One region of the Streptomyces sp. CA-278952 genome, then DNA from elsewhere that is predicted to be linked to it. Evidence: riboswitches for the same ligand, from Rfam matches in the RefSeq annotation. Region 1 holds a riboswitch; the other holds the start of a gene.
The links. A riboswitch is a leader RNA that binds a small molecule or an ion and turns the genes downstream of it on or off. The one in region 1 is predicted to bind S-adenosylmethionine.
Positions count from the first base shown of each region.

Region 1 (7,843 bases):
CGTACTGCACGAGCTCGACTCCTGGCACGGCACCTGGATCGAGGAGAAGGGGCAGGCCGTCGCCGTCCACACCCGGCGCGCGCAGGACCCGCAGGCGGCCTTCGAGACACTGCGCGGCCCCCTCGGCGAGCTGGCCGCGAAGCACGGGCTGATCGTCGAACCGGGCCGTCTGGTCCTGGAGTTGCGCCCGCCCGGCATGGACAAGGGCGTCGCGCTCGCCACGTTCGTCGCCGAGCTGGACGCCGAGTCCGTCATCTACGCGGGCGACGACCTCGGGGACCTCGCCGCGTTCGCCGCGGTGGAGAAGCTGCGGACCGAGGGCCCGGACGGCATCCCCGGCCTCTTGGTGTGCAGCGGCAGCACCGAGGTGCCCGAACTGGCCGAGCGCGCGGACCTTTCGGTGCCGGGCCCGGCCGCCGTGGTGGACTTCTTGGCGGCGTTGGCCGAGCGGCTCTGAGCCGAGTCAGGTCGCCCTGAGCGTCGATTCAGGCGGTTCCGAGCCGAGTGAAGCGGCTCTGAGCCGCGTCAGGAGACCGGCCTGCTCACCCCTGCCGCAGCGCCTCCAGCTGGTCCAGGAACCACTGCTGGGGCGGCAGCGCGGTCGCCGCCTCGGCCAGGCGTTCCGTGCGGCCGGACCGCTCGTCGGCGCTCATCGTCAGTGCCTCGTGCAGGGCCTCGGCCGTGCCCACCACGTCGTACGGGTTCACCACGATCGCGTCCTCGCCCAGCTCCTCGTACGCCCCCGCCTCCCGTGACAGCACCAGCGCGCAGCCGTGGTCGGAGACGACCGGGACCTCCTTGGCCACCAGGTTCATCCCGTCGCGGATCGGGTTGACCAGCGCCACGTCCGCCAGCCGGTACGCGGCCAGCGAGCGAGCGAAGTCGTCCTTGACGTGGAGGACGACCGGCGTCCAGGTCTCGGTGCCGTACGACTGGTTGATCTCCGTGGCCAGGGTCTGCACCGCCGCCGTGTAGTCCCGGTAGACGGCGAGGTCCTGCCGCGAGGGGTAGGCGAAGGCGATGTGCACGACGCGCTCGCGCCACTCGGGGTGGGCGTCCAGCAGGGCCCGGTACGCGTGCAGGCCGCGCACGATGTTCTTGGACAGCTCGGTGCGGTCCACCCGGACGATGGTCTTCCGGCCCTCGCCCACCTGCTCCCGCAGCGTCGCCATCCGCTCGTCCACGTCGGCCTCGTGCGAGCGCCGGCGCAGGAAGTCCGCGTCGGCCCCCAGGCCGTGCACCCCGACCCTGGTCCGGCCCGTCCCGCCGAGGATCTCCGTGCAGCAGCCGATGAACGCGTCCGCCCAGCGGCGGGTCAGGAACGCGGCCCGGTCCGCGCCGAGGATGCCACGCAGCAACTGCTCCGCGATGTCGTCGGGCAGCAGCCGGTAGTAGTCGACGGGCGCCCACGGGGTGTGCGAGAAGTGGCCGATCCTGAGGTCCGGGCGCAGCTCACGGAGCATGCCGGGGACCAGGGCCAGGTGGTAGTCCTGGACGAGGACCGACGCCCCGGGGCCCGCCTCCTCGGCGAGCGCCTCGGCGAAGGCCCGGTTGTACGTCTCGTAGGAGGCCCACTGGCGGCGGAACTCCGCGTCGAAGACCGGCTCCACGGGCGTCTGGTAGAGCAGGTGGTGGACGAACCACAGCACCGAGTTGGCGATGCCGTTGTACGCGTCGGCGTGCACCTCGGCGTCGATGTCGAGCATCCGCACGCCCGCCTCGCCGACCCCGCGCCGCACCGCCTCGCGGTCCCCGTCGCCGAGGGCCGCGCAGACCCACAGCTTGTCGTCGACGGCGCTCAGCCCGGAGACGAGCCCGCCGCCGCCGCGCTTGGCGTCGAGCGTCCCGTCCTCGCCGAGGGTGTACGAGACGGGGCCGCGGTTGGACGCGACGAGGACCTGGGCCGTGGAGGCGGCCGCGGATCCGGGTTCGGGTGCGGGTGCGTGTTCGGCGTGCTCGGAGACCATGTAGCGGAACCTAGCCCGTTCGGGAAGCCCCCAAACGCCTCAGGGCGTCATGCGGCCCACCGCCTCACGCCGCGTGGCGCTCCGCGTACTCCGCGATCTCCCGCATCGGCGGGCGCTCCTCCGTGTCCACCGCATGGGTGCGGGGCACGAAGCCGTCCTCGCCGCGCTCGAACTGGGTCAGCGCGGGCCGCACCAGATGGCCCCGGGAGAGCCGCAGCTGCGCCGTGCGGTAGATCGCCGCCGCCATCCGGCCCAGCGCCTGCCCGTCCTGGTGGCGGTGGACGCGCACGCCGACGTCGACCTGGCCCAGCGCGTCCAGGCCCACCGTGTGCAGCGCGTCCACCAGCAGGCCCAGCTCCACTCCGTAACCGACCGGGAACGGCAGCCGCTCCAGCAGGGACCGCCGCACCGCGTACTCACCGCCCAGCGGCTGTACGAACCCGGCCAGCTGGGGCCAGTGCAGATTGAGCAGCGGGCGTGCCACCAGCTCGGTGACCCGACCGCCCTGACCTGCCCTGTCACCGAGCGGGCGGTCGTACATCGCCTTGACGAACTGGACGGACGGGTCGGTGAGCAGGGGTCCGACCGTGCCCGAGACGAAGTCCGCGGAGAAGTCCCTGAGGTCGGCGTCGATGAAGCACACGATCTCGCCGCTGGTCACCAGGAGTGACCGCCACAGCACCTCGCCCTTCCCGGGCAGGGCCGGGATCCGGGGCAGGATCGCGTCCCGGTGGACCACCCGGGCACCCGCCGCCCGGGCCACGGCGGCGGTGGCGTCGGTGGAGCCGGAGTCGATCACCACGAGTTCGTCGACGAGCCGGACCTTCTCCATCAGCTCCCGGCGGATCGTCGCCACGATCGCGCCGACCGTGGCCTCCTCGTTCAGCGCGGGCAGCACCACGCTCACGGACGTGCGGTGCGGATCGGTGTCCCGGGCGTCGGTGAGCCGGTTCAGCGGGCGGTCGCCGGACGACCAGGAACGCCTGGTCAGCCAGCGTTCCACCTCTTCGAGCACGGTCGGCACTCCCTGTGTGTGATCCATCTCGCGGTTCGGACGACTATCTCAACGGTCCGGTGCTTCGGTTACAGTCTTGAACAACGCGGATGGCCGTCGCATGTCGGGGTCGGAGCGCACATAAACGCCTGGATCGAAGATCCAGCGCCATAAGAGCTCATCCAGAGGGACTGAGGGAACGGCCCGTTGAAGTCCCGGCAACCCTCCTGCCGACCGCGAGGTCACGGTGGGGAAGGTGCCAATTCCGTCTTGCGGCGAAATGCGTCGCAGGGAAGATGAGGAGAAAGGGACCTCCGCCATCATGGCTGTTCAGACCGTTGCAGGTAGCACCGCTTCTTCCGCCCCGGCCGCCGATCTCGGCCCCGCCGCGGCGCTTTCCTGCCGCGAGTGCGGCGAGCGTTTCGAGCTCGGCCCCCTTTTCGCCTGTGCGTCCTGTTTCGGGCCGCTGGAAGTGGCCTACGAGCTGCCCACCGGCTCCCCGGAGGAGCTGCGGAAGCGCATCGAGGCCGGCCCGAACAACATCTGGCGCTACGCCCCGCTGCTGCCGGTGCCCGCGGACGTCGCGGAGAAGCCCAACATCAACCCCGGCTTCACCAAGCTCGTCAAGGCCGACAACCTCGCCCGTGAGCTGGGCGTCACCGGCGGCCTGTACGTGAAGGACGACTCCGGCAACCCGACGCACTCCTTCAAGGACCGCGTCGTCGCCATCGCCGTGGAGGCCGCCCGCGCCTTCGGCTTCACCACCCTCTCCTGCTCCTCCACGGGCAACCTGGCCGGAGCCGTCGGCGCCGCCGCCGCCCGGGCCGGACTGCGCTCCTGCGTGTTCATCCCGCACGACCTGGAGCAGGGCAAGGTCGTCATGGCCGCGGTGTACGGCGGTGAACTGGTCGGCATCGAGGGCAACTACGACGACGTCAACCGCTTCTGCTCCGAGCTCATCGGCGATCCGCTCGGCGAGGGCTGGGGCTTCGTCAACGTCAACCTGCGCCCGTACTACGGCGAGGGCTCCAAGACGCTGGCGTACGAGATCTGCGAGCAGCTCGGCTGGCGGCTGCCCGACCAGATCGTCATCCCGATCGCGTCCGGCTCCCAGCTCACCAAGATCGACAAGGGGTTCCAGGAGCTGATCAAGCTCGGCCTCGTCGAGGACCGGCCGTACAAGATCTTCGGCGCCCAGGCCGAGGGCTGCTCCCCGGTCTCCGCCGCCTTCAAGGCCGGTCACGACGTCGTACGGCCCCAGAAGCCGAACACCATCGCCAAGTCGCTGGCCATCGGCAACCCGGCGGACGGCCCGTACGTCCTGGACATCGCCCGCCGCACCGGCGGCGCGGTGGAGGACGTGACCGACGAGCAGGTCGTCGACGCGATCAAGCTGCTGGCGCGCACCGAGGGCATCTTCGGCGAGACGGCGGGCGGCGTGACGCTCGGCGTGACGAAGAAGCTCATCGAGGCGGGCGTCATCGACCCGGCGCTCACCACCGTCGTCCTGAACACCGGCGACGGCCTCAAGACGCTGGACGCGGTCTCCGCGACCTCGCAGGCCACGGCGACCATCAAGCCGAGCCTGGACGCGTTCCGCGCCGCGGGCCTCGCCGCCGGCTGATCACCCGAGACTTCAGGAAGGCACCCACCATGAGCGTCAAGGTCCGTATCCCCACCATCCTCCGTACGTACACGGGCGGCCAGGCCGAGGTCCCGGCGGAGGGCGCCAAGCTCTCCGAGGTCATCGAGTCCCTGGAGAAGGACCACCCGGGCATCGCGGCCCGCGTCCTGGACGACCAGGGCAAGCTGCGCCGCTTCGTGAACGTGTACGTCAACGACGACGACGTGCGCTTCGAGGGCGGCCTGGACGCGGCCACGCCCGACGGCGCGGGCGTCTCGATCATCCCCGCGGTCGCCGGCGGCTGCTGAACCGTCAAGGGCCGCTGCGCGGCGGCCCACCGCACCTCTGAGTGACCACAGTTGCCCCCTCCGCGAGACAAGCGGAGGGGGCAATTCTGCATGGTTGAGCACGGTACAGTTGGGGAAGCCCCGTCCGCTGCTCGTGCCGCCCGCATATGTGAATGCGCCCGGCCCCGATAAGAAGCAGCCAAAGTACGTGAACCTCTTGCGGCATAAGTGCCCTTTGTCTGGCCCGACTTGCCCGCAAATCTCAGCAAACCCGCATATTCGCGTGTTCTTCCGTGCCCGGAATTCTCGTCCGATTGACCTGTTGCAGAGGGCAGTTGGGCGGATACATTCGGCCGCGGTCGACGCGCTGCGGCGCCGCCCACCCTCTCCTGTCGGGGGGTGAGTTCCGACCCGGGTCCGCGAAGTGCGGTCCCGTGCAAGGGCCAGTAATAGGGGAGTTAGGCATGGCTCAGGGCACCGTCAAGTGGTTCAACGCGGAGAAGGGGTACGGCTTCATCGCGGTCGACGGTGGTGCGGATGTTTTCGTCCACTACAGCGCGATCCAGATGGACGGGTACCGCACCCTCGAAGAGGGTCAGCGAGTTGAATTCGAGATCTCGCAGGGCCAGAAGGGGCCCCAGGCCGACATGGTCAAGCTCGCCGTCGGCTGAGCTCGGCGCGGTCGTCCGACGACACTACTCACGCACGCAGGGCCCGGCCCCCGGATCAGGGGACCGGGCCCTTCGTGCGTCCCGGCGGCCCTGCGACCGGGAGGAGCGTGCAGCCGTCCCCATCCGATGCGCGCTGCCGTCCCCGTCCAAGGCGTACTGCCGTCCCCGCCGTCCCCATCCGAGGCGCGCCCCCGTCCCCGTCCGAGGCGCGCCCCTGTCCGCCTCCGAGGCGCGCCGCTGTCCACATCCGGAGAGGGACGCTTGCACTCGCAGGGGTCGAGTGCTAATCATTGGCGTTAGCACTCTCCAGGTGAGAGTGACAGAAACTTGGACCGGGCCGGTGAGGCCCGCAGGCGCGGTGGGGCAAGGAACCACCACGCAGGCAGGCCGTCCGTCGCGGGCGCCTCTCGGTCCGGAGAATCCACCCCTGTCCGGGAGGACCACTTCACATGGCCAAGATCATCGCGTTCGACGAGGAGGCACGGCGCGGTCTCGAGCGCGGGATGAACCAGCTCGCCGACGCCGTCAAGGTCACCCTCGGCCCCAAGGGCCGTAACGTCGTCCTCGAGAAGAAGTGGGGCGCGCCCACGATCACCAACGATGGTGTTTCCATCGCCAAGGAGATCGAGCTCGAGGACCCGTACGAGAAGATCGGTGCGGAGCTGGTCAAGGAGGTCGCCAAGAAGACGGACGACGTCGCCGGCGACGGTACGACCACCGCCACCGTTCTGGCTCAGGCTCTCGTCCGCGAGGGCCTGCGCAACGTCGCCGCAGGCGCCAACCCGATGGCCCTCAAGCGGGGCATCGAGAAGGCCGTCGAGGCCGTCTCCGCCGCTCTGCTGGAGCAGGCCAAGGACGTGGAGACCAAGGAGCAGATCGCTTCGACCGCCTCCATCTCCGCCGCCGACACCGAGATCGGCGCCAAGATCGCCGAGGCGATGGACAAGGTCGGCAAGGAAGGCGTCATCACCGTCGAGGAGTCCCAGACCTTCGGTCTGGAGCTCGAGCTCACCGAGGGTATGCGCTTCGACAAGGGCTACATCTCGGCGTACTTCGCGACCGACATGGAGCGTATGGAGGCGTCGCTCGACGACCCGTACATCCTGATCGTCAACTCGAAGATCGCCAGCGTCAAGGACCTGATCCCGCTGCTGGAGAAGGTCATGCAGTCGGGCAAGCCCCTGCTGATCATCGCCGAGGACGTCGAGGGCGAGGCGCTCTCCACCCTGGTCGTCAACAAGATCAAGGGCACGTTCAAGTCCGTCGCCGTCAAGGCCCCGGGCTTCGGCGACCGCCGCAAGGCCATGCTCGCGGACATCGCCATCCTCACCGGTGGCACCGTGATCTCCGAGGAGGTCGGTCTCAAGCTGGAGAACGCCGGCCTGGACCTGCTCGGCCGTGCCCGCAAGGTCGTCATCACCAAGGACGAGACCACGATCGTCGACGGCGCCGGTGACAGCGACCAGGTTCAGGGTCGCGTCAAGCAGATCCGCGCCGAGATCGAGAACTCCGACTCGGACTACGACCGCGAGAAGCTCCAGGAGCGTCTGGCGAAGCTGGCCGGCGGCGTGGCCGTCATCAAGGCCGGCGCCGCCACCGAGGTGGAGCTCAAGGAGCGCAAGCACCGCATCGAGGACGCGGTGCGCAACGCCAAGGCCGCCGTCGAGGAGGGCATCGTCGCCGGTGGTGGCGTGGCTCTGCTCCAGGCCTCGGCCGTCTTCGAGAAGCTCGACCTCACGGGCGACGAGGCGACCGGCGCCAACGCCGTGAAGCTCGCGCTGGAGGCCCCGCTCAAGCAGATCGCCGTCAACGGTGGTCTCGAGGGTGGCGTCGTCGTGGAGAAGGTCCGCAACCTGCCGATCGGTCACGGCCTCAACGCCGCGACCGGTGAGTACGTCGACATGATCGCCGAGGGCATCATCGACCCGGCGAAGGTCACGCGCTCCGCTCTGCAGAACGCCGCGTCCATCGCCGCGCTCTTCCTCACCACCGAGGCCGTCATCGCCGACAAGCCCGAGAAGGCCGGCGCGGCCGCTCCGGGCGGCATGCCGGGCGGTGACATGGACTTCTGATCCGCCGCGGAGTCCCGGGCCCGCCCGGAAGCCCTCCGGCTGATCGAAGTTCGCCGTACGTCCCACAGGGGCGGTATCTCCTTCACGGAGGTGCCGCCCCTGTGGCGTTCCCCGACGCGCGCCGACGTTCCCCGACGTTCCCCGACGTTCCCCGACGTCCCCCGACGCGCGCCGACGCCGGCCGCCCCGCGTGCGGGCACGTGGCCGAATGGCTACTTGCCGCGCCCT
Region 1 is NZ_CP112880.1:3,501,333-3,509,175, reverse strand. It holds gene otsB (trehalose-phosphatase) at 1-457, shown strand, start outside; gene N7925_RS15635 (alpha,alpha-trehalose-phosphate synthase (UDP-forming)) at 543-1,967, opposite strand; gene N7925_RS15630 (glucosyl-3-phosphoglycerate synthase) at 2,032-2,982, opposite strand; SAM riboswitch class I at 3,137-3,264, shown strand; gene thrC (threonine synthase) at 3,284-4,585, shown strand; gene N7925_RS15620 (MoaD/ThiS family protein) at 4,615-4,893, shown strand; gene N7925_RS15615 (cold-shock protein) at 5,337-5,543, shown strand; gene groL (chaperonin GroEL) at 5,993-7,615, shown strand.

Region 2 (7,843 bases), 2.7 Mb from region 1:
GACTCCGGGCAGACGCTGGTGGGGGCGTCGGGGGCGATCTCCGCGGTGCTCGGCGCGTTCCTCCACCTGTTCCCCAGGACCCGGGTGACCAGCCTGTTCCCGTTCCTCTTCTTCCTGCCGCTGCGCTTCCCCGCCTGGATGGTGCTGGTCTTCTGGTTCGGGCTCCAGTGGGCGGCCGCGCAGGGCGCGGGCAGCGGTCCCGGGGTGGCGTACCTGGCGCATGTGGCGGGCTTCGCGGCCGGATTCCTGTGCGCCTGGGTGAGTTATGGGCGGAGAGCTAGAGTGAAGGTTCCAGCCACCGAGGGAGACAGCCAGCCGTGATCACCGCGATCGTGCTCATCAAGACCAGCGTGGACCGGATTCCGGAGATCGCCGAGGCCATCGCCGCGCTGGACAGTGTCAGCGAGGTCTTCTCCGTCACCGGCACCTACGACCTGATCGCCATGGTCCGGGTCGCCAGGCACGACGACCTCGCCGATGTCATCCCCGGCCGGATCAGCAAGATCCCGGGCGTCGAGGGCACCGACACCCACGTGGCGTTCCGTACGTACTCCCAGCACGACCTGGAAGCGGCCTTCGCCATCGGCCTCGACGCGTAGGGCCTCTCGTTCGGCTCGGGCCGGGGACGGGCGGTGCTCCTGTCCCCGGCCGAGGTGTTTCATCAGGACGTGTAGACCTGGGCGGCTTCGCCGCGGTCCGGGACGCAGCGGCCGTCCTCGGTGCGGTAGTTCCACCGGGCGCCCTCACGGACCAGCTCGGAGACCGCGCGAAGGAACCGCTCGATGTGCTCGTCGGGCGTACCGGCGCCGAAGCTGACGCGGATCGCGTTGAGGGATCGCTCGCCCGGCTCGGCCTCCGGCGCGCCGCACTCGCCCGGGTCCTGCGGGTCGCTGCCGAGCAGGGTGCGCACCAGCGGGTGGGCGCAGAAGAGGCCGTCGCGCACGCCGATGCCGTACTCGGCGGAGAGGGCGGCGGCGAAGTGCGAGCTGTTCCAGCCGCGCACCACGAAGGAGATGACGCCGACCCGGGGGGCGTCGTCGCCGAACAGCGAGAGCACCCGCACCTCGGGCACCTCGGCGAGCCCCTCGCGGACCCGGCCCACCAGCTCCTGCTCCCGGGCGACCAGGCCCTCGAAGCCGGCCTCGGTCAGGGCCTTGCAGGCGGAGGCGATGGAGTAGACGCCGATGACGTTCGGCGAACCGGCCTCGTGGCGGGCGGCCGTGGTGTGCCAGTCGACGTCCACGCCGCCGTCGGCGCGCCGGGCGACCTTGCGGGACGCGCCGCCGCCGGCGAGGTACGGCTCGGCGGCCTGGAGCCAGTCGGCGCGGCCGGCCAGGACACCGGAGCCGAAGGGCGCGTACAGCTTGTGGCCGGAGAACGCGACCCAGTCGACGTCCAGTTCGGCGATGTCCACGGGGTGGTGCGGGGCGAGCTGCGCGGCGTCCAGGACGATCCGGGCGCCGTGCGCGTGGGCGGCGGCGGCCAGTTCCCGCACCGGCCACAGCTCGCCGGTCACGTTGGACGCGCCGGTGACGCAGACGAGGGCGGGGCCGTAGGGGTCGCGGTCGGCGAGCGCGCGCTCCAGGGTCTCGACGGCCTGGGCCGGGGTGCGGGGTGCGTCGAGGTAGGTGACCTGGGCGTCGCGCCAGGGCAGCAGGGACGCGTGGTGCTCGGTCTCGTAGACGAAGACCTGGCAGCCGGCGGGGATCGCGGCGGCCAGCAGGTTGAGGGAGTCGGTCGTGGAGCGGGTGAAGACCACCTGGTCCTCCGCGCGGCAGCCGAGGAACTCCGCGACCGTGCGGCGGCTGTTCTCGAAGAGGTCGGTGGAGAGCTGCGAGAGGTAGCCGGCGCCGCGGTGGACGCTGCCGTAGTACGGGGCGTACGCGGCGACGTCGTCCCAGACCCGCTGGAGGGCCGGGGCGCTGGCGGCGTAGTCGAGCGCGGCGTAGGTGACCTCACCGCCGGTGACGAGCGGGACCGTGACGTTCTGCCCCAGAACGGGCAGTGGGGCACAAACCGACGAGTCGAGGGCAGCGGTGGGGACAGACATGGCGAACTCCCGTAACAGGCAGGCGAAATCCATGCGCCGGCAGTACGCGGCAGCGCAGGGAGGGGAAGAGAAAAGGGTGCGCGGAAGGAGGGCGGTCAGCCCTAGCGCATTCGCTTGCTCACAGAAGACTCCCTAGGGACCAGGACCCCGGGGGCTGGCATCCGCTGGATGCCGAGGGGCCCGCGCTTGCCGCAGACCTCGCTGCCTGCGGCCTGGTCTTCACCCGGGGCACCCCGCCACGGACGGAGGGTTGCCGGACAGCGGGCCGGGGCCGTAGTCGCTGTCACTCATGACCTGCGCAGCATCTTGCCATACGTGTGCACACGCGCAAGGGCGCAGTCCGGCATCCGGACTGCGCCCTGTGTCACACCGTGCGGGCCGCGGGCGGCTCCGTCGCGCGTTCAGGCGTTGCTGGCCGCCACCCAGCGCTCCAGGGCCCGCTTGGCGGCCCCGGAGTCGATGGCCTCGGCCGCGACGAGGATCTTCGCCGCGAGCTGCTCGGTCAGCGTGCCGGGGCCCGGGTCCAGGGCGACCAGGGCCGCCGCCGAGTTGAGCAGCACCGCCTCGCGTACCGCGCCGGCCTCGCCGTCCAGCAGCCGGCGGGCCACATCGGCGTTGTACGAGGCGTCGGCGCCGCGCAGCGCCTCGACGGGGACGATGGGCAGCCCGACGTCGCGCGGGTCGAAGGGCTCCTCGCGGACCGCGCCGTCGCGCACCACCCAGACCCGGGAGGTGGCGGTGGTGGTCAGCTCGTCGAGGCCGTCGTCACCGCGGAAGACCAGCGCCGAGTTGCCCCGGTCGGCCAGCACGCCCGCGACGATGGGCGCCATCCGGGCGTCGGCGACGCCGACCGCCTGGGCACGGACCTGGGCCGGGTTGGTGAGGGGGCCCAGGATGTTGAACGTGGTCTGCGCGCCGAGTTCCTTGCGGGCCTTGGCGGCGTACCGCAGGGCGGGGTGGAACTTCACGGCGAAGCAGAAGGTGATGCCCGCCGCTTCGGCGACCTCGACGACCCGCCGCGGGGTCAGCTCCAGGTTGACGCCGAGCTTCTCCAGTACGTCGGAGGAGCCGCTGGCGGAGGAGGCGGCCCGGTTGCCGTGCTTGACGACCTTGGCGCCGGTGCCGGCGATGACGATCGCGGACATGGTCGAGATGTTGACCGTCCTGGCGAGGTCGCCGCCGGTGCCGACGATGTCGACGGTACGGCCCGGCACGTGGATGGTGTTGGCGTGGGCGTACATCGCGCGGACCAGTCCGGTGACCTCGTCGACGGTCTCGCCCTTGGCCCGCAGCGCGACGGCGAACCCGGCGATCTGCGCGTCGGTGGCCTCGCCGCTCATGATGCGGTCCATGGCCCAGGCGGTCTCCTCGGAGCTGAGGTTCTCGCCGCGCAGGAGGGGGTTCAGGAGGCCGGGCCAGGAACGGTCCGCCACGCTGTCGCCGCCGTTCGGGGTCACAACGTTCATGGTCCGCTCCAGGGTCCACAGCCGGTCAGGAAAGATGGCTCCACCCTATCCAGCCGGGTGGACCGCGAAGAGCCCCGTCCATCGAATGGACGGGGCTCTCGCGGTGGCGATCAGTTCAGGTGATCAGTGGTGGCCGTGGCCCTCGCTGATCTCCTTGTACTCCTCGGGGGTCGCCTTGGGGATCTGGTTCCCGTCGGCGAAGTAACCCTTGCTGAGCTTGGCGCGCAGCTTCTGCACCGGGGAGATCTTGCGCTTGACGCCGTTCTCGTCGACCGCGGGGCCGAGGTCGAGCGGCTGGTACTGCTCGTGCGCCGTGAGCGTGTGCAGCTGCCCGGGGCTGAGCGGCTCGTGGATCTCGACGAACTCACCGTGCGGCAGGCGCTTGATGATGCCGGTCTCGCGACCGTGCAGCACCTTCTCCCGGTCGCGGCGCTGGAGGCCGAGGCAGATCCGCTTGGTGACGATGAACGCGATGACCGGTCCGACGAAGAAGAAGATCCGGACGAACCAGGTGATGGCGTTGATCGACAGGTGGAAGTGCGTGGCCCACAGGTCGTTTCCACCGCCGACGAGGCCGATGAAGTACGCCGTGATCCAGGCGACGCCGAAGCCCGTACGGGTCGGGGCGTTGCGCGGACGGTCCAGGATGTGGTGCTCGCGCTTGTCGCCGGTGACCCAGGACTCGATGAACGGGTACACCGCGATCGCGGTGAGGACCACGCCGAAGCCGACCAGCGGGATGAACACGCCCAGGGCGAGCGTGTGACCCCACAGGTTGATCTCCCAGCCCGGCATCACACGGACCAGTCCCTCGGCGAAGCCCATGTACCAGTCGGGCTGGGCGCCGGTGGAGACCTGGTCGACCCGGTACGGACCGAGGGCCCAGATCGGGTTGATCGTGGCGATGGCGGAGATGGCCGCGATGACGCCGAAGACGAGGAAGAAGAACCCTCCGGCCTTCGCCATGTACACGGGCAGCAGCGGCATGCCGACGACGTTCTTGTTGGTCCGGCCGGGACCCGCGAACTGCGTGTGCTTGTGGTAGAAGACCAGGATCAGGTGCGCCACCAGCAGGCCGAGCATGATGCCCGGCAGCAGGAGGATGTGGATCGAGTAGAACCGGGCCACGAAGTCGTGGCCGGGGAACTCGCCGCCGAACAGGAACATCGAGATGTACGTGCCGACGATCGGCACGGACAGGATCGCGCCCTGGGTGAAGCGGACACCCGTACCGGAGAGCAGGTCGTCCGGGAGGGAGTAGCCGGTGAACCCGGTGAACATGCCGAGCACGAACAGCAGGAAGCCGAAGAGCCAGTTGATCTCGCGCGGCTTGCGGAACGCGCCCGTGAAGAAGACGCGCATCATGTGCACGAACATCGCGGCCAGGAAGATCAGCGCGGCCCAGTGGTGGATCTGCCGGACGAGCAGACCGCCGCGGACCTCGAAGCTGATCTTCAGGGTCGAGGCGTAGGCCTCGGACATCCGGATGCCCTGCATGGGCTCGTACGGACCGTGGTAGACGATCTCGCCCATGCTCGGCTGGAAGAACAGCGTCAGATACACACCCGTGAGGATGATGATGATGAAGCTGTAGAGCGCGACCTCACCGAGCATGAAGGACCAGTGGTCCGGGAAGATCTTGCGCATGTTGGCCTTGGCGAGGCCGTAGATGCCCAGCCGGCCGTCCGCCCAGTCGGCCACCCGCTCGCCGGCCGGAGCCTTGCGCCCGCTCGCCGGTCCGGCGGCGGAGGGGTTCTTGGTCGGAGTACTCATCCGCGCTCCCAGAAGGCAGCACCGACGGGCTCGTCGAAGTCGCCGAGCGCCTCGAGGTTGCCCTCGCTGTTGACACCGATCCGCAGCTGCGGAAGGGGGTGGCCGGCCGGACCGAAGATGACGCGAGCGCCGTCGGAGAGGTCGAAGGTGGACTGGTGGCACGGGCAGAGCACGTGATGCGTCTGCTGCTCGTACAGGCTGATCGGGCAGCCGACGTGGGTGCAGATCTTGGAGAACGCGACGATGCCCTCGTGGGCCCAGTCACGCTGGCGCTTGTCCTTGATGTCGTCCGGCTCGATGCGGACGATCATCAGGGCCGCCTTGCCCATCTGCGTCTGGAAGTCGTGCGACTCCGGGTCGAGCCCCTCGGGCATGGCGAAGGCCAGCGACCCGACGGTGATGTGCTCGGGGCGCAGCGGCTTCATCGTGTTCATGTTGATGAGCTGCTTGCCCTCGGCCCACAGAGTGGTGCGGAGCTTCTTCTCCGGCAGCGGACCGAGGTCGCGCAGCAGGACCACACCGGAGAGCGGCACCAGGGCCAGCGCACCGAACATGGTGTTGCGGATCAGCTTGCGACGGCCGATCGCGGACTCCTCGGCGCCGGCCCTGAAGTCGGCCAGGACCTGCGCCTTGACCTCGGGCGGTGCCTCGATCGGGTGGCGGTCGGCGGCCACCTCGACGTCGGACATCAGGGTGCGCGCCCAGTGGACGGCTCCCGCGCCGATGAAGAAGAGCGCCGCACCCAGGGTGAGCCCCAGGGAGAAGTTGAGCGCGCTCACATGGCCGAAGGGCCAGATGTAGACGATCTTGTCCACCGGGAAGATGACGTAGGAGGCGATGAAGCCCACCGTCGCCAGCATCGAGAGGGTGAACATGAACGCGACGGCGCGTTCCGAGCGGTTGGCGGCGCGTTCGTCGAGGTCCTGGATGCGCGGCTGGTGGGCCGGCAGTCCCGGGTCGGCGAACGGGTCGTCGTGACGCTCCACCGCGCCGTGCGCGGTCTCCTGCACCACGGGCAGGTTGTCTTCTGGAATCTGTTGGCTACTCATGACTTCTTGGCCTTAGCGGTGTGGGCCGCGACCCAAACGGCGACTGCGACGAGCGCGCCGAGTCCGAAGATCCACGCGAACAGACCTTCGCTGACCGGACCGAGACCGCCGAGGGCCAGGCCGCCGGGGCTCTCTGTCTCGTCACCGTTCACGGTCTCGATGTACGCGATGATGTCCTTCTTCTCCTGCTCCGGCATCGTCGTGTCGGGGAAGGAGGGCATGCTCTGCGGGCCGGTCTGCATGGCCTCGTAGATGTGCTTCGGGCTCACGCCTTCGAGGTCGGGGGCGTACTTGCCCTCCGTCAGGGCTCCGCCCTTACCGGTGAAGTTGTGGCACTGGGCGCAGTTGGTGCGGAACAGTTCGCCACCGTTGGCGATGTCCGCGCCCGCGGGGTCGACCTGCTTGTCGGTCGGCGTGATCGGACCGGCGCCGAGCGACGCGACGTACGCCGCGAGCTGGTCGATCTCCGCCTGGGTGTAGATGACCTTCTTCTTCGGTACCTGGGCGCCCGGCTGCTGCGCGGGCATACGGCCGGTACCGACCTGGAAGTCGACGGCGGCGGAGCCCACGCCCACGAGGGACGGCCCGTCGGTGGTGCCCTGACCGCCGGTTCCGTGGCAGCTGGCGCAGCCTACGGAGTAGAGCTTCTTGCCCTCTTCGATGGCGAGGGACTGGGCGGTTTCATCGGCCTGCGCCTTGCCCGCAGGCGCGAACGCGGCGTACAGCCCCCCGGTAGCCGCCAGCGCGAGGAGTAGTACGACGACCGCCGCCAGCGGATGGCGTCGTCGTGCGGAGAGCTTTTTCACGGATTACCCCGGTGTCAGGATCTTCTGCGTCGATGGTGGGCGGGTGCGAGCCCGGTTACTTGATCATGTAGATCGTTGCGAACAGGCCGATCCATACGACATCGACGAAGTGCCAGTAATAGGACACGACGATGGCCGCGGTGGCCTGGTCGTGGGTGAACCTCTTGGCCGCGTACGTTCTGCCGAGAACCAGCAGGAAGGCGATGAGGCCGCCCGCCACGTGCAGGCCGTGGAAGCCGGTGGTCAGGTAGAACACCGATCCGTACGGGTCTGACGAGAGGGAGAGCCCCGCGTGCTTGACCAGTTCCACGTACTCCAGGACCTGGCCGCCGATGAAGACCGCGCCCATCACGAACGTCACGATGAACCAGGTGCGGAGCTTCTTCACATCGCCCCGCTCGGCTGCGAAAACGCCGAGCTGGCAGGTGAGTGAGGAGAGCACCAGGATCGTGGTGTTCGTCGCCGAGAACGGGAAGTTCAGATGATCGGACATCTCCTTCCAGTAATCGGGTCCCATCACCGATCGCAGGGTGAAGTACATCGCGAAGAGGGCCGCGAAGAACATCAGCTCGGAACTCAACCAGATGATGGTTCCGACGCTGGTGAGGTTCGGCCGATTGACCGACGGGTGCGCGTGCCCGGTTTCTACTGTCGTTGCTGTCGCCACGACCGACATTATGTCGGTCGCTTATCCCGCCC
Region 2 is NZ_CP112880.1:6,225,774-6,233,616, reverse strand. It holds gene N7925_RS27560 (rhomboid family intramembrane serine protease) at 1-321, shown strand, start outside; gene N7925_RS27555 (Lrp/AsnC family transcriptional regulator) at 318-599, shown strand; gene N7925_RS27550 (aminotransferase class V-fold PLP-dependent enzyme) at 662-2,050, opposite strand; SAM riboswitch class IV at 2,228-2,345, opposite strand; gene trpD (anthranilate phosphoribosyltransferase) at 2,452-3,516, opposite strand; gene qcrB (cytochrome bc1 complex cytochrome b subunit) at 3,640-5,289, opposite strand; gene qcrA (cytochrome bc1 complex Rieske iron-sulfur subunit) at 5,286-6,338, opposite strand; gene qcrC (cytochrome bc1 complex diheme cytochrome c subunit) at 6,335-7,144, opposite strand; gene ctaE (aa3-type cytochrome oxidase subunit III) at 7,200-7,820, opposite strand.
Region 2: it holds a riboswitch for S-adenosylmethionine, as region 1 does, so the genes downstream of both, N7925_RS27550 (aminotransferase class V-fold PLP-dependent enzyme) here and thrC (threonine synthase) in region 1, are expected to answer to the same signal.